DNA from 3 places in the Paenibacillus sp. JL3B1040 genome. Region 2 is predicted to be linked to each of the others. Evidence: riboswitches for the same ligand, from Rfam matches in the RefSeq annotation. Region 2 holds a riboswitch; each other region holds the start of a gene.
What was found. Region 2 has a riboswitch for glycine ahead of sdaAB (L-serine ammonia-lyase, iron-sulfur-dependent subunit beta). Riboswitches for the same ligand answer to the same signal wherever they lie in the genome.
Positions count from the first base shown of each region.

Region 1: it holds a riboswitch for glycine, as region 2 does, so the genes downstream of both, ACZF99_RS26080 (amino acid permease) here and sdaAB (L-serine ammonia-lyase, iron-sulfur-dependent subunit beta) in region 2, are expected to answer to the same signal.
Region 3: it holds a riboswitch for glycine, as region 2 does, so the genes downstream of both, gcvT (glycine cleavage system aminomethyltransferase GcvT) here and sdaAB (L-serine ammonia-lyase, iron-sulfur-dependent subunit beta) in region 2, are expected to answer to the same signal.

Region 1 covers NZ_CM169317.1:5,683,480-5,689,425, forward strand. Annotated here, with positions in the region: gene ACZF99_RS26075 (DUF817 domain-containing protein) at 1-411, shown strand, start outside; gene ACZF99_RS26080 (amino acid permease) at 458-1,837, opposite strand; glycine riboswitch at 1,992-2,069, opposite strand; gene ACZF99_RS26085 (hypothetical protein) at 2,203-2,979, opposite strand; gene ACZF99_RS26090 (DinB family protein) at 3,084-3,632, opposite strand; gene ACZF99_RS26095 (helix-turn-helix transcriptional regulator) at 3,726-4,697, opposite strand; gene ACZF99_RS26100 (3-ketoacyl-ACP reductase) at 4,702-5,427, opposite strand; gene ACZF99_RS26105 (MerR family transcriptional regulator) at 5,587-5,946, shown strand, end outside.
Region 2 covers NZ_CM169317.1:1,237,832-1,243,777, forward strand. Annotated here, with positions in the region: gene ACZF99_RS05365 (S8 family serine peptidase) at 1-590, opposite strand, end outside; glycine riboswitch at 1,084-1,216, shown strand; gene sdaAB (L-serine ammonia-lyase, iron-sulfur-dependent subunit beta) at 1,400-2,071, shown strand; gene sdaAA (L-serine ammonia-lyase, iron-sulfur-dependent, subunit alpha) at 2,088-2,969, shown strand; gene ACZF99_RS05380 (response regulator transcription factor) at 3,062-3,751, shown strand; gene ACZF99_RS05385 (sensor histidine kinase) at 3,748-4,872, shown strand; gene ACZF99_RS05390 (ABC transporter ATP-binding protein) at 4,986-5,699, shown strand.
Region 3 covers NZ_CM169317.1:3,236,938-3,242,883, forward strand. Annotated here, with positions in the region: gene ACZF99_RS14555 (glutamate-5-semialdehyde dehydrogenase) at 1-519, shown strand, start outside; gene proC (pyrroline-5-carboxylate reductase) at 567-1,427, shown strand; gene mtnB (methylthioribulose 1-phosphate dehydratase) at 1,495-2,169, shown strand; gene gcvH (glycine cleavage system protein GcvH) at 2,271-2,666, opposite strand; glycine riboswitch at 2,914-3,014, shown strand; glycine riboswitch at 3,018-3,152, shown strand; gene gcvT (glycine cleavage system aminomethyltransferase GcvT) at 3,248-4,393, shown strand; gene gcvPA (aminomethyl-transferring glycine dehydrogenase subunit GcvPA) at 4,400-5,764, shown strand; gene gcvPB (aminomethyl-transferring glycine dehydrogenase subunit GcvPB) at 5,752-5,946, shown strand, end outside.

The sequences.
Region 1 (5,946 bases), 1.4 Mb from region 2:
TGTCAAGCTTGGCGGCGTCTGAAAGTGGATCTGATCCGCTTTCCCCCGCTCTGGCTGGTCGTCCCGCTGGCCGCCTCGATTTATCTGAATTTCTTCACCCACCATTATTGGATCGATGTTCGCTGGGGGTTGTCGGCGCTGGTGCTGCTCGTCTTCTGGCGAACCTGGGTGACCTACGAGGTAGGCGGCAAGCCCTACCGGATGCCGTTATCCCTCTCCTTTGTGCTGATCGGCTTCTTTATCTGGGTCGCGGAAAACGTCGCCACGTTCTTCAGCGCCTGGAGGTATCCGAACCAATCCGACGGCTGGCACCTCGTCCGTCTTGGCAAGATCAGCTCCTGGCTTCTGCTCGTCATTATCAGCTTCCTGATCGTCGCCGCATTGAAGCGGGTGAAGGGGCGTCGGGAATAAGCAAAACCCCGCAAATTTGATTCGAGTTGCAAAGCTGGGACCGCCGTTAGAGATGGGTCTGCTCAAGGGGGACGTGAGTTGCCCGCTCCTTGCGTTTTCTTATCGCATGCAATCCGAACAGGAGAATGAACCACAGCGGCGTCAGCAACAGAGCCGGACGGGTCTCCTCCGCAAACAGCATGATCAGCAAAATGGCCGCAAACATCACGAGGACCGCATAATTGACAAATGGCGTAAACGGCGCCCTAAATGTCGACTTGACCTGCAGCTCCGGCCGCGTGCGCTTATAACGAATATGGCACACGAGCACCACGCCCCACACCCAAATAAAGCAAATGGCGCTAATCGTCGTCACGATGCCGAAAGCTTGCCCCGGAATCAGCTTGCTTAACAGCGCCCCTACGGAGATGACCAGCGTGGAAACCAGCAGCGCGTTGCCGGGCACATGGTTTTTGTTCAGTGTCGCCATCCCGGAGGGAGCCTGCTTGTTTTTGCTTAAATTATAGAGGATCCGGCTGGTCGAGAACATCCCGCTGTTACAAGCGGACGCGGCCGAAGTCAAGACGACGAAGTTAATGATCCCCGCGGCAACCGGAATGCCGACCAGACTAAACGTCTTCACGAACGGGCTCTCCGCCGGAGTCAGCCCCGTCCAGGGGTTAATGCACAAGAGGGCGATCAAGGCGCCAACGTAGAAGAACAAAATGCGCAGCGGAATTTTATTAATGGCCGACGGGATATTTTTCTCCGGATTGGACGTTTCCGCCGCCGACACCCCTACCAGCTCCACGCCGACATAAGCGAATACCACCATTTGGAAGGAGAGCAGGAAACCTTGGATTCCGTTCGGGAAGAGGCCGCCATGTCCCCAAATGTTCTTCGCCGACACGGTTCCCGCATCCGTCTTGAATCCGATGACCAGCAAAACGACGCCGAGGCCGATCAATACGAGAATCGTGACGACCTTGATTAAGGCAAACCAAAATTCCAATTCGCCGAAGTTCTTCACCGTCAACAGGTTAAGTCCCAGCAGGATGATCAAGCAGATGACCGCCGGAACCCATTGCGGGATATCGAACCAATACTGAACGTAAACCCCTACCGCAATCACATCGGCCATGGCCGTCATGATCCAGCAAAACCAATAGGTCCATCCGGTAACGAACGCGGCCCGCGGCCCCAGATAGTCTTCGGCAATGTCCGTAAACGATGAATAGCCGGCTTTGGACAACAGCAGCTCTCCCAACGCTCGCATCACAAAGAACACGGCAATCCCCACAAGGAGATAGGCAAAAATGATCGACGGCCCGGCCAGTTGAATCGCTTTGCCCGAACCAAGGAACAATCCCGTCCCAATCGTGCCGCCGATGGCGATCAACTGAACGTGCCGATTCGCTAAATCCCTTTTTAATTCCTGCTGCACCATACCTGATTCCCCCTTAAAGTCATGAGCTTCCTCATATGAAATAATGAACAAATTAGGCATAAAAAAAGAGACTGGATGCCCTCCAATCTCCGGAACGTAAAAAGAATAAATAGGACTTGGCATACTAGGCGAAACGCCTGCCAAATCGACGTATTTATACTCTTCTGTCCTTTTGCCTGAGATTGTGAACCCTTCGGCGCCGCGGAATCGCGGTCTCTCCAGAAGCTGCTCCGGCTATAGTGTGATCCATAGCCATCATAGCTTGCGAATGATTTAATTTTTCGATGGTAACAAGGAATGTGAATTATTTTTCAATATTAATCGCAATGAAATTTTTTGTCAACGAGATAGTTCCCCCGCTGCTTCTATCGGCAAGTTAGAATAGCCAATCGCCGTATCTCATCGCTTAATCTTCGATTGACTGGATACACTTCTTCTATGAAATTTAAAATACGAAGTGCCGATTCGGGAACATGATCGTATCCCTGTATCATGTCTCCTATGATTTCTGCAAAACGGGGGTACCTCCTCTCGAGCCGCCTCTCATTCCCGAATGGGTCGGGAAAATAGTCCACCTCTTGCTCCAGCAAATGGAGTACGGATAAAATCCTGTCCACTGCGTAACCTTGAACAAACCTCGTCGCGGATAGACACTCCCCCCTAGCATAGCGACCGAGCCCCACGTATAGATTGGTTAAGGCTTCATTCAAAGGAAAGTCTAAGGATTCCGCTTTGGGGCTGGGGACCGGGTTGGAAGGTTTCGCGATTGCCGTATTGGCATACATAGGGTCCTTCCATATGACCCGGCCTTCTGTATAGGTAGCGTTCGCCAACTCCCATTCCTCGAATACTGCATATTCCCCAAAAATACCGTCCTCGAACAGTACTTTATAGCCGATATCCGAATTCTTAAACGAATAGGCAAGAGGGTGTACATCCTCTAGCCAATCCAACCGGTCTATATATCTGTTCTTCTCCCCGGGCTTGACAATGACAAAAAAATCCAAATCCGAATATTCATCCAACCGTTCTGTCTCGACCCCAACGGAGCCAACTCCTAGTAACAGAAGAGCTCCCCCCTTGCGTTCGAGTGATTTGCCGATCTCGCCCAGCCGTTGCAACAGCAATTCTGTTCTCGACATTACGAATCCTCCCCTAATTTTGGAATGCAAAAAGGGTCCAACCCACTTCTCAGCGAGGTTGAACCCGAAGGTTGCATTGCCTTTATTTTCTTACAGCGAAATTATCACATCTTCTTGTTGCTGTCAATCGATTTCGCCTGCCGTTCCAGCAGGAAGAACAAATAATCCGTAGGGACCCCGGCATACCCTTGCTGCCGCAGCATCGCGGTCACGTTCCCCCGGTGATACGTCCCGTGATTGACCACATGCTGCAGAATGTCGGAGAACCGCGTATCCAGGCTGCCATACTTCGGGTGATGAATCGTTATCGCCTTGTCCGGGTCGGGCGTACGCCGCAGCAGATCGCGGAAGCGGTCGGCGACGCCGGCGAACAGCTGCCGTATCTCGCCTACGGACTTGCCTTTCGCTTCCTCCGACCAGATTGGCATTTTCGGAAAAATATCCTCGTTCGGAACCCCTTCAAGCACGGACAGATAGAGCTGGTCGAACAGGTAAATATGTCCCACCGCGTCCGCCACGGACGGGAATACGCTCGTCACTTCCGTGTGGAATACCTCCTCCGGAAGCTGCTCCAGATGAGAGAAAAGTCGGTCATTCGCCCAAACATGATAGGCCAAACATTGATCCGCCGATCTTTGCATGAATCTCTTCACGCTCCTTATCCTCGTTGTCGTTTAGCTGCCGCTCCCGCTGCAGCCGTGTCCCTATCGTATACCGGGTTCCATGACAAACGCTGTCAGCGAAGATCAATCGGTTTCATCCAAGTAATGTTTGGCGATGCCGGAGGCGGTTTCCTGAATTCGGCGTTTCAACTCCGGCGGTTCGAGTACTCGGATGGCCGTCCCGAACGTGATTAGATACTTCGGAAGGTACTTGTTCATCGTCGGAACGTCGAGCACAAAACGTGCCTCCCGATCGGTGCGTTCCGTCAAATAATGGCGAAGGTGCCAATGGCCGCACACCTCATTCAGCTTGTCCGGCAATCCTTCGATACGAACGCCGATCAGCGGCCCTTCCGCTTCCCGTCCCTGCTCGGACCGGTCACGGAAATAGTCGGATACCGAGAAGCCTTCCGGCTTTTCGAACCGCGCCTCGGTCGGCGTAAGCCGCGCGATGCGGTCCACGCGGAACGTCCGCATCGCTTGCGATCGATGGCAGAACGCCACCTCATACCATTCGTTTCGGTCAAACGCCAACCCGTACGGATCAATGTCGCGTTCTTCCTCCCGCTCCGTGTCGGCTTTGCGGTATAGGATGCGGACCGTTCGCCCCTCTTTCGATGCTTGCTCCAAGTCCCGCAATGCCTCGGTCAAGTAGGGAGCCCGCACCGGAGAGATCACGTCCAGGCCGCTCGTTTGCGCAGAAAGGTCCTGTCGCTGCTCTTCGTGCAGGCTGTTCTCCACCTTCTTCAACGCGCTTTCCAGTTCTTCCGTAAACGGATACCCTGCACCCTGGGCAAATTTATACGCGTCCACCAGCGCTTTTAGCTCTACCGTGTTGAAGAACAACGGCGTCTCTTTGAAGCTGTCCAGGATGTGTATGCCTCCGTCGTGGCCCGATTCCGCAACGACCGGCACACCGCTGGCGCATAAGGCATCGATATACCGGTACACGGTGCGGACGCTGATCTCCAGGTCGTCCGCGATCTGGGCCGCCGTCAGCTTCCTGCCGAAACGCAGCATCCATAACATGGACAACAGATTATCCCATTTGGCCATATCCTCAGAACGGATTCGTCGCAATAAAGCTGGCTGTCTTCACATAAACGCGTTGGCTGAGCTTCAATTGACCCACAATGAACTCCGCCAAATCTTCCGCTTGAATGAACTTGGATTCGTTGTTGTCCTTGATCAGGTTCAAGTCCAGTGCCAGATCGGTAGCCACCGTGCTCGGGGTTAACGCCGAAACCCGGATGTTGTTGCGGCGCACTTCTTGGGCAAGGGACTCGGTAAACCCGATCACGGCGAATTTTGAGGCGCTGTAGGCGCTCGAGGTCGCTGCACCGTTCAATCCGTTTGTCGAGGAGATGTTGATGATGTCTCCGCTATTTTTCTCGACCAATTGAGGCAAGACCGCTCGGGTCACGTAATAGGTGCCCAATACATTGGTATCGATCATGCCTTTCCATTCGGCCGGGTCCATCTCCAGCACCGTCCCAAACGTGGCAATCCCCGCGTTATTAATCAGAATATCCGCCGGACCCAGCTCGTTCTTCAACATTTCGACGGCCGTCTCCACTTGTTCCTTCGAGGCAATGTCGGCTGCCGCGTAAGCGACCTTGATCCCCATCCCTTCCAGCTCGGCGGCCACTTCCTTCAAGGTCGACTCCGTTCTTGCCATCAATCCGACGTTGACGCCTTCCTTCGCTAAGGCAACCGCCGTTGCTTTGCCGATTCCTCGGGCCGCTCCCGTGATGATCGCGACTTTTCCTTTTAAAGATTGTGCCATTTCCCTTGGCTCCTCTCTTTAGTGGTTTTACACTCCTTCCTCATTATACTGTAACCGGACGGGCTGGAGGAAATGCTAAAGGTGCACGTTGACTTAAACCATAGTTTAAGTCGTATCATAGTCATGTCGACAAGAAATATGAGAATCGGAGGCCTCCTAATGAATTATTATTCCATCGGCGAAGCATCAGCGACCTGCAACATACCGGAATCCACCTTGCGTTATTATGAGAAAAAAGGACTGCTGCCGTTTATCGAACGGGACAAAGCGGGCAGAAGGTTATTTTCGGAACGTCAATTGGCGCTTCTTCAAATCGTGATCTGCCTCAAGAACACCAACATGCCCATCAGCGGCATTAAGCAGTACATGGAATGGGTCGTCGAAGGGGATGCCTCCGCCAAGAATCGGCTCGATATGCTGGTGAAACACAAGCGGAAGGTGATGGATGAGATCGCTTTGATGAACGAGCACTTGCTGGAGATTGATGAGAAAATCGAACGTTATCGAAAACAACTTGAG
Region 2 (5,946 bases):
TGCGCGGAAGGCGTCTCAACGGCAGGCCGCGTTGCCGGTTCTTGATGGATTTCGACCTTTTGCAGATGACGTTCTTCATTCGGAAGGATCTTCTCCACTTCAGGGAAAAGGGCGATTTGCTCCAGTACCTCTTTTGTACTTGTCACCGCCATGGCATTTACGATAAAGTAGCTTTTGTAGTCCTTCACCTCTCCGGATTCCCGGGCTTTCCGCAAATATTCGTCCAGTGCGAATTGGGTGCGGGAGGCCGTCTCGCGCAATGCGCTGACAACGGAAGTCCGGGCGGACAGCTTGGCGGCGGAAGGAGTAGCTTTCTCCAACGTGGCTTTCTGGAGAGCCAGCTTGGCGACCGAGGCCGTATCGGTTTGTTCTTTGAGCTTGACCAGGTAGGTGACGAAGTCGTCCTGCTTAAACTGAGTCTGCAATTTGGCGTCGATTTTGGCTTCAACCACGTGGGGCGCGGTCGACTTCAGGCTGCTTTTTCCCGTAACTCCACTGCTGTCGGCGGAGGCGACGGGGACGAGGGTCAACGCAAGAAGGATCGACATGCCAAGCGAGAAAGATTTGCGAAATCTCTTGAGACTTATCAACTTCTTCACTCCCTTTATGAGGTTTTAAGATCCAGCAAAGATCCATTGGCGGCCGCCCGGAGAAACATTCAGCAAAGTCCGGGTACATTATGCCTGGTAACGAATGGAGCGAGCGTCCCTTTGTTCATCACCTCCTTAATCGAAGTCAGTTGATGCAAATGCGGGTAAGCCATGATGGATGAGAAGCTGAAAGCCGGATGCGGAGTGAGAGGTAACACGGCCGAGCCTGCCTGCGCTGATGTGAAGGAAAGTTAACGCGGAGCGCACCTTATTTTCAACATTTCATAAAATAAGGTAAAATCTGGAGTTGTTGGGGATAGTATATATCTGTAAATTTAAGGATACAAGTGGCTTTACATGAAAAATATACATATTTTCACATAAAAATAGGAAAATATGACTAGAATAGCTTAACAAACCATGTAACCTTATGTAAGTTATCTTGACATATTGCTAACTTCGTTTTACATTAAACACAAATTCATACAGGCGAATGAGGATGATGGGAGAGTCCGCAGGGGGAGCCGGAAGGGAAGGGGAGCCTCAATAGCGGCACCGAAGGAGCAAAGGGCCGGTCCTGCAAACCGGCAGCCGAATCTCTCAGGTACAAGGACCATGATCGGACGCCACTCTGGAGAGAGCGATCAGCCACCCAAGAGGTACATGGATCCCGGATCAAGGGTAGGCCGGGAACATTAAACTTTCAGGTAACGGGGACAGAGCAAAGGGGCAGCGGCCTTTTTGCGCTGTCCCTTTTTCGTGGTAAACCGGCGGATCATCTTGAATGCCAATAAGGGAGAGATTGAACCATGCGCTTCAAAAACGTGTTTTCCATTATCGGGCCGGCGATGATCGGTCCATCGAGCTCGCATACCGCCGGGGCGGTGCGGATCGGGCGATTCGCGCGGCAATTGTTCGGGGAACCGCCGGTGGAGGCGGCGATTTGTTTTTACGGCTCTTTTGCCGAAACGTACAGCGGACACGGCACCGATTTGGCCGTGGTCGGCGGCATCCTCGATTACCGCACGGACGACGAGCGAATCCGCCATTCGCTGCAGGATGCCGCGGAGCAGGGGGTGAAGGTGGTATTTTCCACGGGGGTCTTACCCGGTGCGCATCCGAATACGGTAAAAATTACGCTGACCGGCGCGGACGGGCGGCATATGGAAGTGACGGGCGCGTCCATCGGCGGGGGAACGGTCGTCATTCGGAGCATCGACGGATTTGAGGTCAAAAGCTCGGGCGAGCTGCCGACGCTGGTGATCTCCCACGCCGACCGGCAAGGGGTGCTGGCCGGCATTACCGCCTTGTTCAGCCGGGAGTACGTCAACATCGGCTACATCATCACCGACCGGAAAGGGCGCACGGGCGAGGCATTGACCGTCGTGGAAGCCGATTCGTCCATCCCCCCGCAATTAAGGGAGGCGATCGGTTCGTTGGAGCATGTCGTCCGGGTAGCCTATATCGATCTGTCGAGATAAGAAAGGAGAGAGCGGAATGCGCTTCAAAAATTTGCGGGAGCTGGTCCGGCTGTGCGACCGGGAATCCCAAACGATTTCCGGCATCATGATCCAGGATCAGGCGGCCGAGAGCGGGCAATCGGAGGCGGAGATCCTAGCCGCCATGGGCGAGTATTACCAAATCATGAAAACGGCGGTACACAAAGGGCTGACGGAGGATATCGTCTCCACCAGCGGTCTGACGGGCGGCGACGCCAAACGGGTCGAGGCTTACCGCGGCCGCGAAGAGGCTTCCGTCGGCGACATCGCCTGCCGGGCGATGGCCTACGCGCTGGCGGTGTCCGAGGTCAACGCCTCGATGGGGCGAATCGTCGCCACGCCGACAGCCGGTTCCTGCGGCATCATCCCCGGCGTGTTCGTGAGCGCCCAAGAGCGCTTCGGCTGGGAGGACGATCACCTCGTGCGCGGGTTGTTTTGCGCCGGGGCTATCGGTTACGTGATCGCCAACAACTCGTTTATTTCCGGCGCGGAAGGCGGATGCCAGGCGGAAATCGGCTCGGCGATCGGCATGGCGGCCGGAGCGATGGTCGAGCTGCGCGGCGGGACGCCGGAGCAGGCGGTGCAAGCCGTCGGTCTCGCGCTTAAGAACACGCTGGGCTTGATCTGCGATCCCGTCGGCGGCTTGGTGGAAATCCCCTGCATCGTGCGCAACGGCTTTGGCGCGGTGAACGCCCTTGCCGCCGCCGATATGGCGCTGGCCGGCGTGCGCAGCGCGATCCCGTCGGACGAAGTCATCGACGTGATGCTGGAGGTCGGCTCGGCGATGCCCAGCCGCCACCGCGAAACGGCGCAGGGCGGGCTGGCGCAAACGCCGACCGGCCGCAAGATCATGAAAGAGCTGCGGAGCCGGAAGAAATAATTACAAATTCAGAGATGACACATTTTTTCGAAGGGATGTTCGTGTATAATCTGCTTGTAGGAATGACCGGAGGGAAAGGGCGTACTTTTATCATGACGAGCATTCTGATCGTAGAAGATGATGCGGGCTTGAACAAAGGGATCGCGCTGACGTTGGCCCGGGATGGAATCGCCGTGGAACAGGCTTATGATTTGGCGGGAGCGGAAGCGCGGCTTGAGGCGGGCGGAATCGATCTCATCCTGCTTGATGTCAGACTGCCGGACGGAAGCGGCCTGGACTTTTGCGCCAAGCTCCGAGAGACTTCGCGGATCCCCGTCATTTTTCTGACGGCGAACGATATGGAGTCCGATATCGTGATGGGCTTCGAACTGGGCGGGGACGATTACATCACGAAGCCGTTCAGCCTGATGGTGCTCAGGTCGCGGGTGATGGCCGTGCTCCGGCGCTGTGACCCCGGCCGCGAGGATAAAGTGGTGATCGGCTCCCTCGCGTTCGACTTCGGCAAAATGGATTACCGCAAAGAGGGAGTGGCCATTCCGCTCAGCGTGACGGAACAAAAGCTGCTGAAGGCGCTGGTGAACCACCGCGGACAAATTCTGACCCGGGAGCAGCTGATTTATCTCGTATGGGGGCATGAAGCGGAGTTTGTGGATGAGAACGCATTGACCGTCACGATCAAGCGATTGCGGGCCAAGATCGAGGAGAATCCCTCCGCGCCTCAATATATTAAAACGGTATACGGGCTCGGGTACTTGTGGACCGACGTGGGGGTGCCGCGATGAGAAGCGGCCGCGCAACCGGCGGAGGATACGGGCACGCCGAATTAGCCGGAGGGCGCAAAGGCGGGCGGCCCGCTGGACAAGCCCGTCCAGCCTCGCGGCAGCGGATTGCTTTCGGCTGGATTTACGCCGGGTACGGACTCTTGTTTGCCCTGCTGACGTTCGGTTATCCGGTTGCCGCCTGGGTGTGGGCCGGGGAGGTGTTCTCCCCGCCGCTTTGGCTGCCCGCGTGCTTCGCCGCGGCGTTGATCCTGGCGGCTGGCGCTTTCGCCCGGACGCTGCGAGCGAGGTCCGCTTCCGTCATCCAGGCGGCTTACGATATTGTGGATGCGGCAATCGCCGGTCAGGCCAGGCTGACCGATTATGAAGAAACCCGTCTTTCCGCGTTGGAAAACAAGGTTGTTCGTTATGTCGAGCTGGCCAAAGCGCGCGAAGGGCAAGTCATGGCGGAGCGGAGCCGGATACAGACGCTGCTCTCCGACATCTCGCACCAGACGAAAACGCCGTTGTCGAGTATGATGCTGTACGTCGAGCTGCTGGAGGAAATCCCGCACCTCAGCGAGGAGGCTCGGCAGTACGCGGCCCAGATTAAGGCGCAAACCGCCAAGCTGGATTGGCTGATCGGTTCTCTGGTCAAAATGTCCCGGCTCGAGGCAGGGATGATTACGTTGCAGACCGACGTGTCCCCGTTGATTCCGACGATCACGCAAGCCGTTTCGCAGGTGTATGCGGCGGCGGAGCGCAAAGGCATCGAAATTGCGATTGACTTCGACCCGAAAGTCTCGGCGCGGCACGATCCGAAATGGACCGGCGAAGCGTTGTTTAATCTGTTGGAGAATGCGGTGAAATACAGCGGATCCGGAAGTGTCGTACAGGTTTCGGCGCAGGCGGGGGACATGTTTGTCCGCGTTGATGTGGCCGACCGCGGGATCGGGATCGCGGCGGAGGAGTGGAACGATATTTTCAAGCGGTTTTATCGCAGCAAGCAGGCGGCCAAGCAGGAAGGCGTCGGCATCGGCCTGTATCTGGCCCGGGAGATCGTTGCCGCCCAAGGCGGACATATCAAAGTATCGTCCAAGCCCGGGGAGGGCTCGGTGTTTTCGGTTTTTTTGCCTGTGATGTAGGCATCGGAATATGTCGAGGCTGTAATTTTCCGGACATCCGATCGAAAGATTGGTCTGTTACATTAAGTCCTGTACGATCAAAGTACAGGATTTTTTATTGGGAGGGTTACGACATGCCGATCCTGCAAATCGAGGGGTTAAAGAAATACTATGGCCAAGGAAATACCGCCACCAAGGCGCTTGACGGGATCACGCTAAGCGTGGAGAAAGGCGAATTCGTCGCGATCGTCGGCACGAGCGGCAGCGGAAAAAGCACGCTTCTCCATCTGCTGGGCGGACTGGACCGCGCTACGGAAGGCAAGGTGCACGTGGACGGCAACGATATTTTTGCGATGAACGACGAGAAATTGACGATCTTTCGGCGACGTTCGGTCGGCTTCGTATTCCAGAGCTATAATCTGATTCCGATCTTGAACGTGTACGAAAATATCGTGCTGCCGATCGAATTGGACGGAGCCCGCGTCGATAAGGAGCACGTGGACCAGGTAATCCGCGCGCTCGGGCTGGCCGACAAGGTGCACAACCTGCCGGCGAATTTGTCCGGCGGACAGCAGCAGCGCGTGGCGATCGCGAGAGCGCTGGCGACGAAGCCTTCGATCGTGCTGGCGGACGAGCCGACGGGGAACCTGGACAGCAAAACGAGCCAGGAAGTGATGGTGCTGCTGAAGCAGATGAGCGAACGGTTCCATCAAACGATCGTGATGATTACGCACAACGAAGAGATCGCGCTCACCGCGGACCGGATCGTCCGCATCGAGGACGGCCGGATCGTCGGCCGTTCCGGTCGCGCCGGGAGGGAGGCGGGAACGGATGCCGTCCACGAATAACCGCAAGGCGGTCGCACAGTTGGCTAGCCGAAGCCTGAAGGCCAATCTGCCGCGCAACGCGATCATCGTCAGCGCCATCGTGCTTACGACGCTGCTGCTCACTTCGGTGTTTACGATGGCTTTTAGCCTCAACGAATCGATGCAGTTGACCAAAATGAAAACTGCCGGGGGAGATTTTCACGGCAGTTTCAAATATTTGGCGCCGGAAGAGGTCGACCGGCTTCAGCAGCATCCGTCGATTAAGGAG
Region 3 (5,946 bases), 2.0 Mb from region 2:
GCCTTAAATGCCAAAGTGCAGCGCCCGTCGGTCTGCAACTCGATGGAAACGCTGCTGGTCCATGAGGATTTCGCCGAACGCCATCTGGCGGAGCTGGCCGGCCGGTTCAAGGACGCCGGCGTCGAGCTGCGGGGCTGCGAGGCCGCCAGACGGCTGATCCCTTGGGCGGTGCCGGCCACGGACGAGGATTACGCGACGGAGTACAACGACTATATTCTTAATGTCAAAATCGTGCGCAGTCTCGACGAAGCCACGGCGCACATCGCCCGTTTCGGCACGAAGCACTCCGAATGCATCGTCACCCGGGACGGCGCCAATGCCGAACGGTTCCAGCAGGAAGTGGACGCCGCCGCCGTATACCATAACGCCTCCACCCGCTTTACCGACGGTTTCGAATTCGGGTTCGGCGCGGAGATCGGCATCAGCACCCAGAAGCTGCATGCCCGGGGACCGATGGGACTGGCTGCGCTGACGTCGAGCAAATATATCATCCAGGGGAATGGGCAAATCCGGCAATAACCGGCCGTCCCCCTTTTTTTCACCACTTCAACAGGAGGTCATTCCCTATGCAAACCAACTCTACTTTGGCCGCCTCCACCCTCTGTTTTTATGGAGCGGGCTCCATGGCCGAAGCCATCGTGCGCGGATTGCTCCATAAGCAAGTCGCTAACGCCGGCCAAATTGTCATGCTGAACCGCTCCAACCGGGAACGGCTCGAATATTTAACGCAAACCTACCGGGTCCAAACGGCGATCGAAGACGATGCGAAGCGAATTTATCTGCGGGATGCCTCGATCATCGTCCTGGCGATGAAACCTAAGGACGCCGGCGCAGCTCTGGCCGGCCTGGGGCCGCTCTTGCGCGAAGGCCAACTGATCGTCTCCCTGATCGCCGGCTTGTCCATCGCCACGATCCAGGCCCTGCTCGGCACGAAGGCGGCCGTGGCCCGTACGATGCCGAACACCTCCTGTTCCATCGGGCACGGCGCGACCGGCATTTCCTTCTCGCCGGAAACGAACGGGGAACAGCGCGCCCAGGTGTTGTCGATGTTTGAAGCCGTCGGAACGGTTAGCGTCATCCCCGAAGAGCAAATGGAAATCTTAACGGGCGTATCCGGGAGCGGACCCGCATATGTTTATTATCTGATGGAAGCGATGATCGAAGCGGGGATCGAAGGCGGCCTGACCGCGGAGCAATCCCGCGAGCTCACGGTGCAGACGGTGCTGGGCGCCGCCCGGATGATGGCGGAAACCGGCGAAGCGCCAACCAAGCTGCGCGCGGATATCACCTCGCCAAACGGTTCGACGCAAGCCGCGATCGGCGTGCTGGAAACCGGCAGCTTCCAGCCGAACGTGCGGGCTGCGGTCCACCGGGCCGCCGAACGTTCGAAGGAAATGGGCGAAGCGGTTAGACAGGCGCTGTTGTAGCAGCAGCGCTTGGGCCAACAAGGGGGGGCTGGCCGCCCTGAGGCCAGTGCGAAAGGGGGACGGGAGCATGAATTATGGCGACATCCCATGGGAAGAGAAACAAGCGGCGCTGGGCGCGTTAAGCCGAGTGCGGGAAGTGTTGGCGGCCCGCGGCTGGTTTCCCGCTTCCAGCGGAAGCTTATCGGTGCGGGTCGGCAGTTATACGCCCGACCGGTTTGTGTTTGCCGTTATTTGCGACGAGACGCACACGTCGGAGTTGTCCGCGGAGCCTTCCGCTCCGGCAAGCGTGCTGTTCGTCGATGCCGCCGGCGCGCCTTGCGAACCGACGCGGCTGAAGCCTTGCTCCGATACGCCGATTCACGCGAAAATTTACCGGATGACCGGCTGCGGCGCGATTGTTCACGTCCATACGGCGTTCAATAACGTGCTTAGCGAATATTTCGGCGCGGACGGCGGGGTCCCTCTCAAGGGAAACGAGCTGCTCAAAAGCTTGGAGATCTGGGAGACGGATGCGGAAATTCGGGTGCCGATCCTGCCGAATCCCGAACTCCCTGCGATCCTCAAGCGAATATCGGGTGGGCTGGATACGCGCGTTCCCGCGTTGCTGCTCCGAAACCACGGGATTTATGCCTGGGGCTCCGGCGTTGCGGAGGCCAAGCGGCATCTGGAAGCGCTGGAGTTTATGTTCGAAGCGCTGTACCGCTCCCTGCTGTTGCCCCCCCATGGGCGCAATGCCCGATAACGACAACTCGCGGCATGCGATAGGCGGTTGGGCGGATCGTTGATCCGCTCCTTTCGCGCTAACGCTGGCCGCGAGTTTTTTTTCATGTGCATGAAACCGGATTATCTCTCGATAAATTCCGCATACGCTGTAGAGTCCATCAAATTTGCCAACGCGAGGTTCGGATCCTCCTTCAGCCGGATGTGCACCATCCAACCTCCATCGTAAGGCTCTTCATTCACGAGCTCCGGCGCGGTGTCCAGCTCCCCGTTGACCGCCAGCACGGTCCCGCTGACCGGCGTAAACAAATCGGCCACCGTCTTGACGGATTCGATCGTGCCGATGGCGTCCTGCGCTTCGATCTCCTGCCCCGGATCGGGCAGCTCCACGAACACGATATCGCCCAAACGATGCTGGGCGACGTCGGAGATGCCGATTTTCACCGTCCCGTCCCCCAAATCAAGCACCCATTCATGCTCATCGCTGTACCAAACGTTTTCCCTGATCTCACTGGCCAAGATTAGCTCCTCCTCTGTCCGGATAATCTATCGTCCCCTACTTGCCTTGCCGATGCTCGAACCTGAAGTTTCTTCGTTCAGATTATTCCAAACCCGGCTCTCATGTCAATATTATTAACACATTTGATAGAGTCTAGCAAAATGTAAGCGTAGACTTTTCCATTAAACGAAATAGTTTAAAATTATTATGATAACTTTATTGACATCTCGATCGATTTTGAGTATTAATGAGATGTATAAGCTGCGGTTGATGGCAGAGGGAGAGATTACAATACGCAAGTTCTGTAACGCCGAAGGAGCAAACCGCCATGCGGTGAATCTCTCAGGCAAAAGGACTTCTGCCGGACGCAACTCTGGAGAGCATTCGCAAGCGATGGAATCGATGGAGTGATGAAGTCATCTTCGCATTGCGCGAATCACCCAAGGGGAAACCTGCACGTGCCTTCATGGCTTCGGCAGGGTAACTCTCAGGTACAAGGGACAGAGCCAGGAAGATCCGTTAGGGAAGCTGACGGAATTTCTTTGGCCTGTCCTTTTCGTTTTTCCAAAAAAGGCCGATCCGGCCCTACGAGGTGATGGTAATGTCCGAATCCGCATTGCGGCGAACGCCGCTCTACTCCGGGTATGCGCGTTACGAAGGCGTCCGCTGCATCGATTTCGGCGGCTGGGAGCTGCCGGTGCAGTTCAGCGGCATCCAGAAAGAACATGAAGCCGTGCGCGAGCGCGCCGGATTGTTCGACGTGTCGCACATGGGCGAATTTTTCGTGGAAGGACCGGAAGCGGAACGCTTTTTGCAGCGTATGACGACCAATGACGTGACCCTGCTCCAACCGGGTAAAGCCCAGTATACTTTGCTGTGCTACCCCGATGGCGGCGTGGTGGACGATCTGTTGATTTATATGCTGGAGCCGGGGAAGTACATGCTGGTAGTCAACGCCTCGAATATCGAAAAGGATTGGGAATGGCTGCAGCGTCACCTTCCCGCCGACGGCGCAACGATGCGTGACGCGTCCGGCGAGACGGCGTTGCTGGCCGTGCAAGGGCCGCTCGCTTCCACGATCCTCTCCCCGCTTTGCGATGGGCAGGAGCCCGCGGCCTTGCGCCCGTTCGCCTTTATTCCGGAAGTGCGGATTGCCGGTATTCCGGCGCTGCTGTCGCGAACCGGGTATACCGGCGAAGACGGCTTCGAGTTATATGTGGCGGCGGAACGCGCGAAAGCGTTATGGGACGTTTTGATGGAAGCCGGGGCGGCGTACGGCCTGCTCCCCGCCGGGCTCGGCGCCAGGGATACGCTGCGCTTCGAAGCCTGCCTGCCGCTGTACGGGCAGGAGCTCGGGCCGGATATCACCCCGCTCGAAGCCGGTCTGAACCGGTTCGTGAAGCTGCAGCAGGGCGATTTCATCGGGCGCGAGGCGCTGGCCAAACAGCGGGACGACGGCGTACCTCGCCGCTTGGTCGGCCTCGAGATGATCGATCGCGGCATCCCGCGCACGCATTACCCGGTGTTTGCCGAAGGCTCGGAAGTACCGCTCGGGGAAGTGACGACAGGTACGCAGTCGCCGACTTTGAAAAGAAACCTCGGGATGGCGATCCTGACCAGTGCCTATACCGAACCGGGTACGATCCTGGAGGTCGACATCCGCGGCAAACGGCTGAAGGCCAAGGTCGTCCCGCTGCCGTTCTATCGCCGAAACGAAAGCCGCCAAGCGACGAAAGGAGATTCATAAAACCGTATGCTAAAGCACCGTTATTTGCCGTTAACCGAACAAGACCGAAATGAAATGCTGGCGGCCATCGGCACCGATTCCGTGGAGGCGTTGTTCCGCGATATCCCGGAGGCCATTCGCTTTCAAGGCGAGCTCCCGGTCTCCCCGCGCCTGGACGAATACGCGCTGACCCGGCACCTGGCCGAGCTGGCCGGGCGCAACGCCGACACCGATCGCTTCGCCAGCTTCCTCGGCGCCGGACTTTACGACCATCACATCCCTTCCGTAATCCAACACGTCGTGTCCCGTTCGGAGTTTTATACCGCCTACACGCCCTATCAACCGGAAATTAGCCAAGGCGAGCTGCAGGCGATTTTCGAGTTCCAATCCTACATCTGCGAGCTGACCGGCCTCAAGGTCGCCAATGCCAGCATGTATGACGGAGCCACCGCTTTGGCCGAAGCCGGCAACCTGGCTGCGGCCGCCACCAAGCGCAAGCGGCTCGTCGTCTCCCGCGCCGTCCACCCGGAAGCCCGCGAGGTGCTCGCCACTTATGCCCATGGCCTGAACCTCGAGCTCGTCGAGGTCGGCTGGGAGCAAGGCGTGACCGATCGCCAGGCGCTCGCCGCCGCCATCACCAAGGACACCGCCGCCGTGCTGATCCAAAACCCGAATTTTTTCGGTTCTTTGGAGGATCTTCGCGCGATCGGCGAATTGGCTCACGCGCACGGCAGCTTGCTGGTCGTCAGCAGCAATCCGCTGGCGCTTGGCCTGCTGGAAGCGCCGGGCAAGCTCGGCGCCGACATCGTCGTCGGCGATGCCCAGCCGCTTGGCCTGGCCCCTTCCTTCGGCGGTCCGACCTGCGGATTCTTCGCCGTATCGGAAGCGCATATGCGCCGGATGCCCGGCCGGATCGTCGGACAAACGACCGACCGGAACGGCAAGCGCGGGTTCGTCCTGACCCTGCAGGCCCGCGAGCAGCATATCCGCCGCGAGAAAGCGACCTCGAACATTTGCTCCAATCAGGCGCTGCTTGCGCTGGCCGCCTCCGTCTATCTGTCCGTCATGGGCAAGCAAGGGATGGCCGAGGTGGCGGAGCTGAATTTGCAGAAAAGCCATTATGCCCAAAAGACGCTGACCGCCATTCCCGGCGTAAGCGCGGCTTTTGAATCGCCGTTCTTCAACGAGTTCGTGCTGCGGCTGCCGGAGGGGACCGATCCGGTCCGGCTGCAGCGGGACTTTCTCGCCGCAGGCTTGATCGGCGGGTACGATCTCGGCCGCAGCTACCCCGAGCTGGCCGGCCATCTGTTGATCGCCGTAACGGAAAAACGCAGCAAAGCGGAAATCGACCAATTCGCCCGCGTGATGGAGGAATCGATATGTCCGAAATAAAAGAGACGAAACCCGATGAATTGTTGATTTTTGAGCGCAGCCGCCCCGGACGGGTCGGCTATTCCCTGCCGGAATGCGACGTCCCGGCCGTCGCTAAGGAAGAACTGGTGCCGCAGGGCATGCTGCGGAGCGAAGGCTTGGCTTTCCCCGAAGTGTACGAGGTGGACGTGATCCGTCATTAT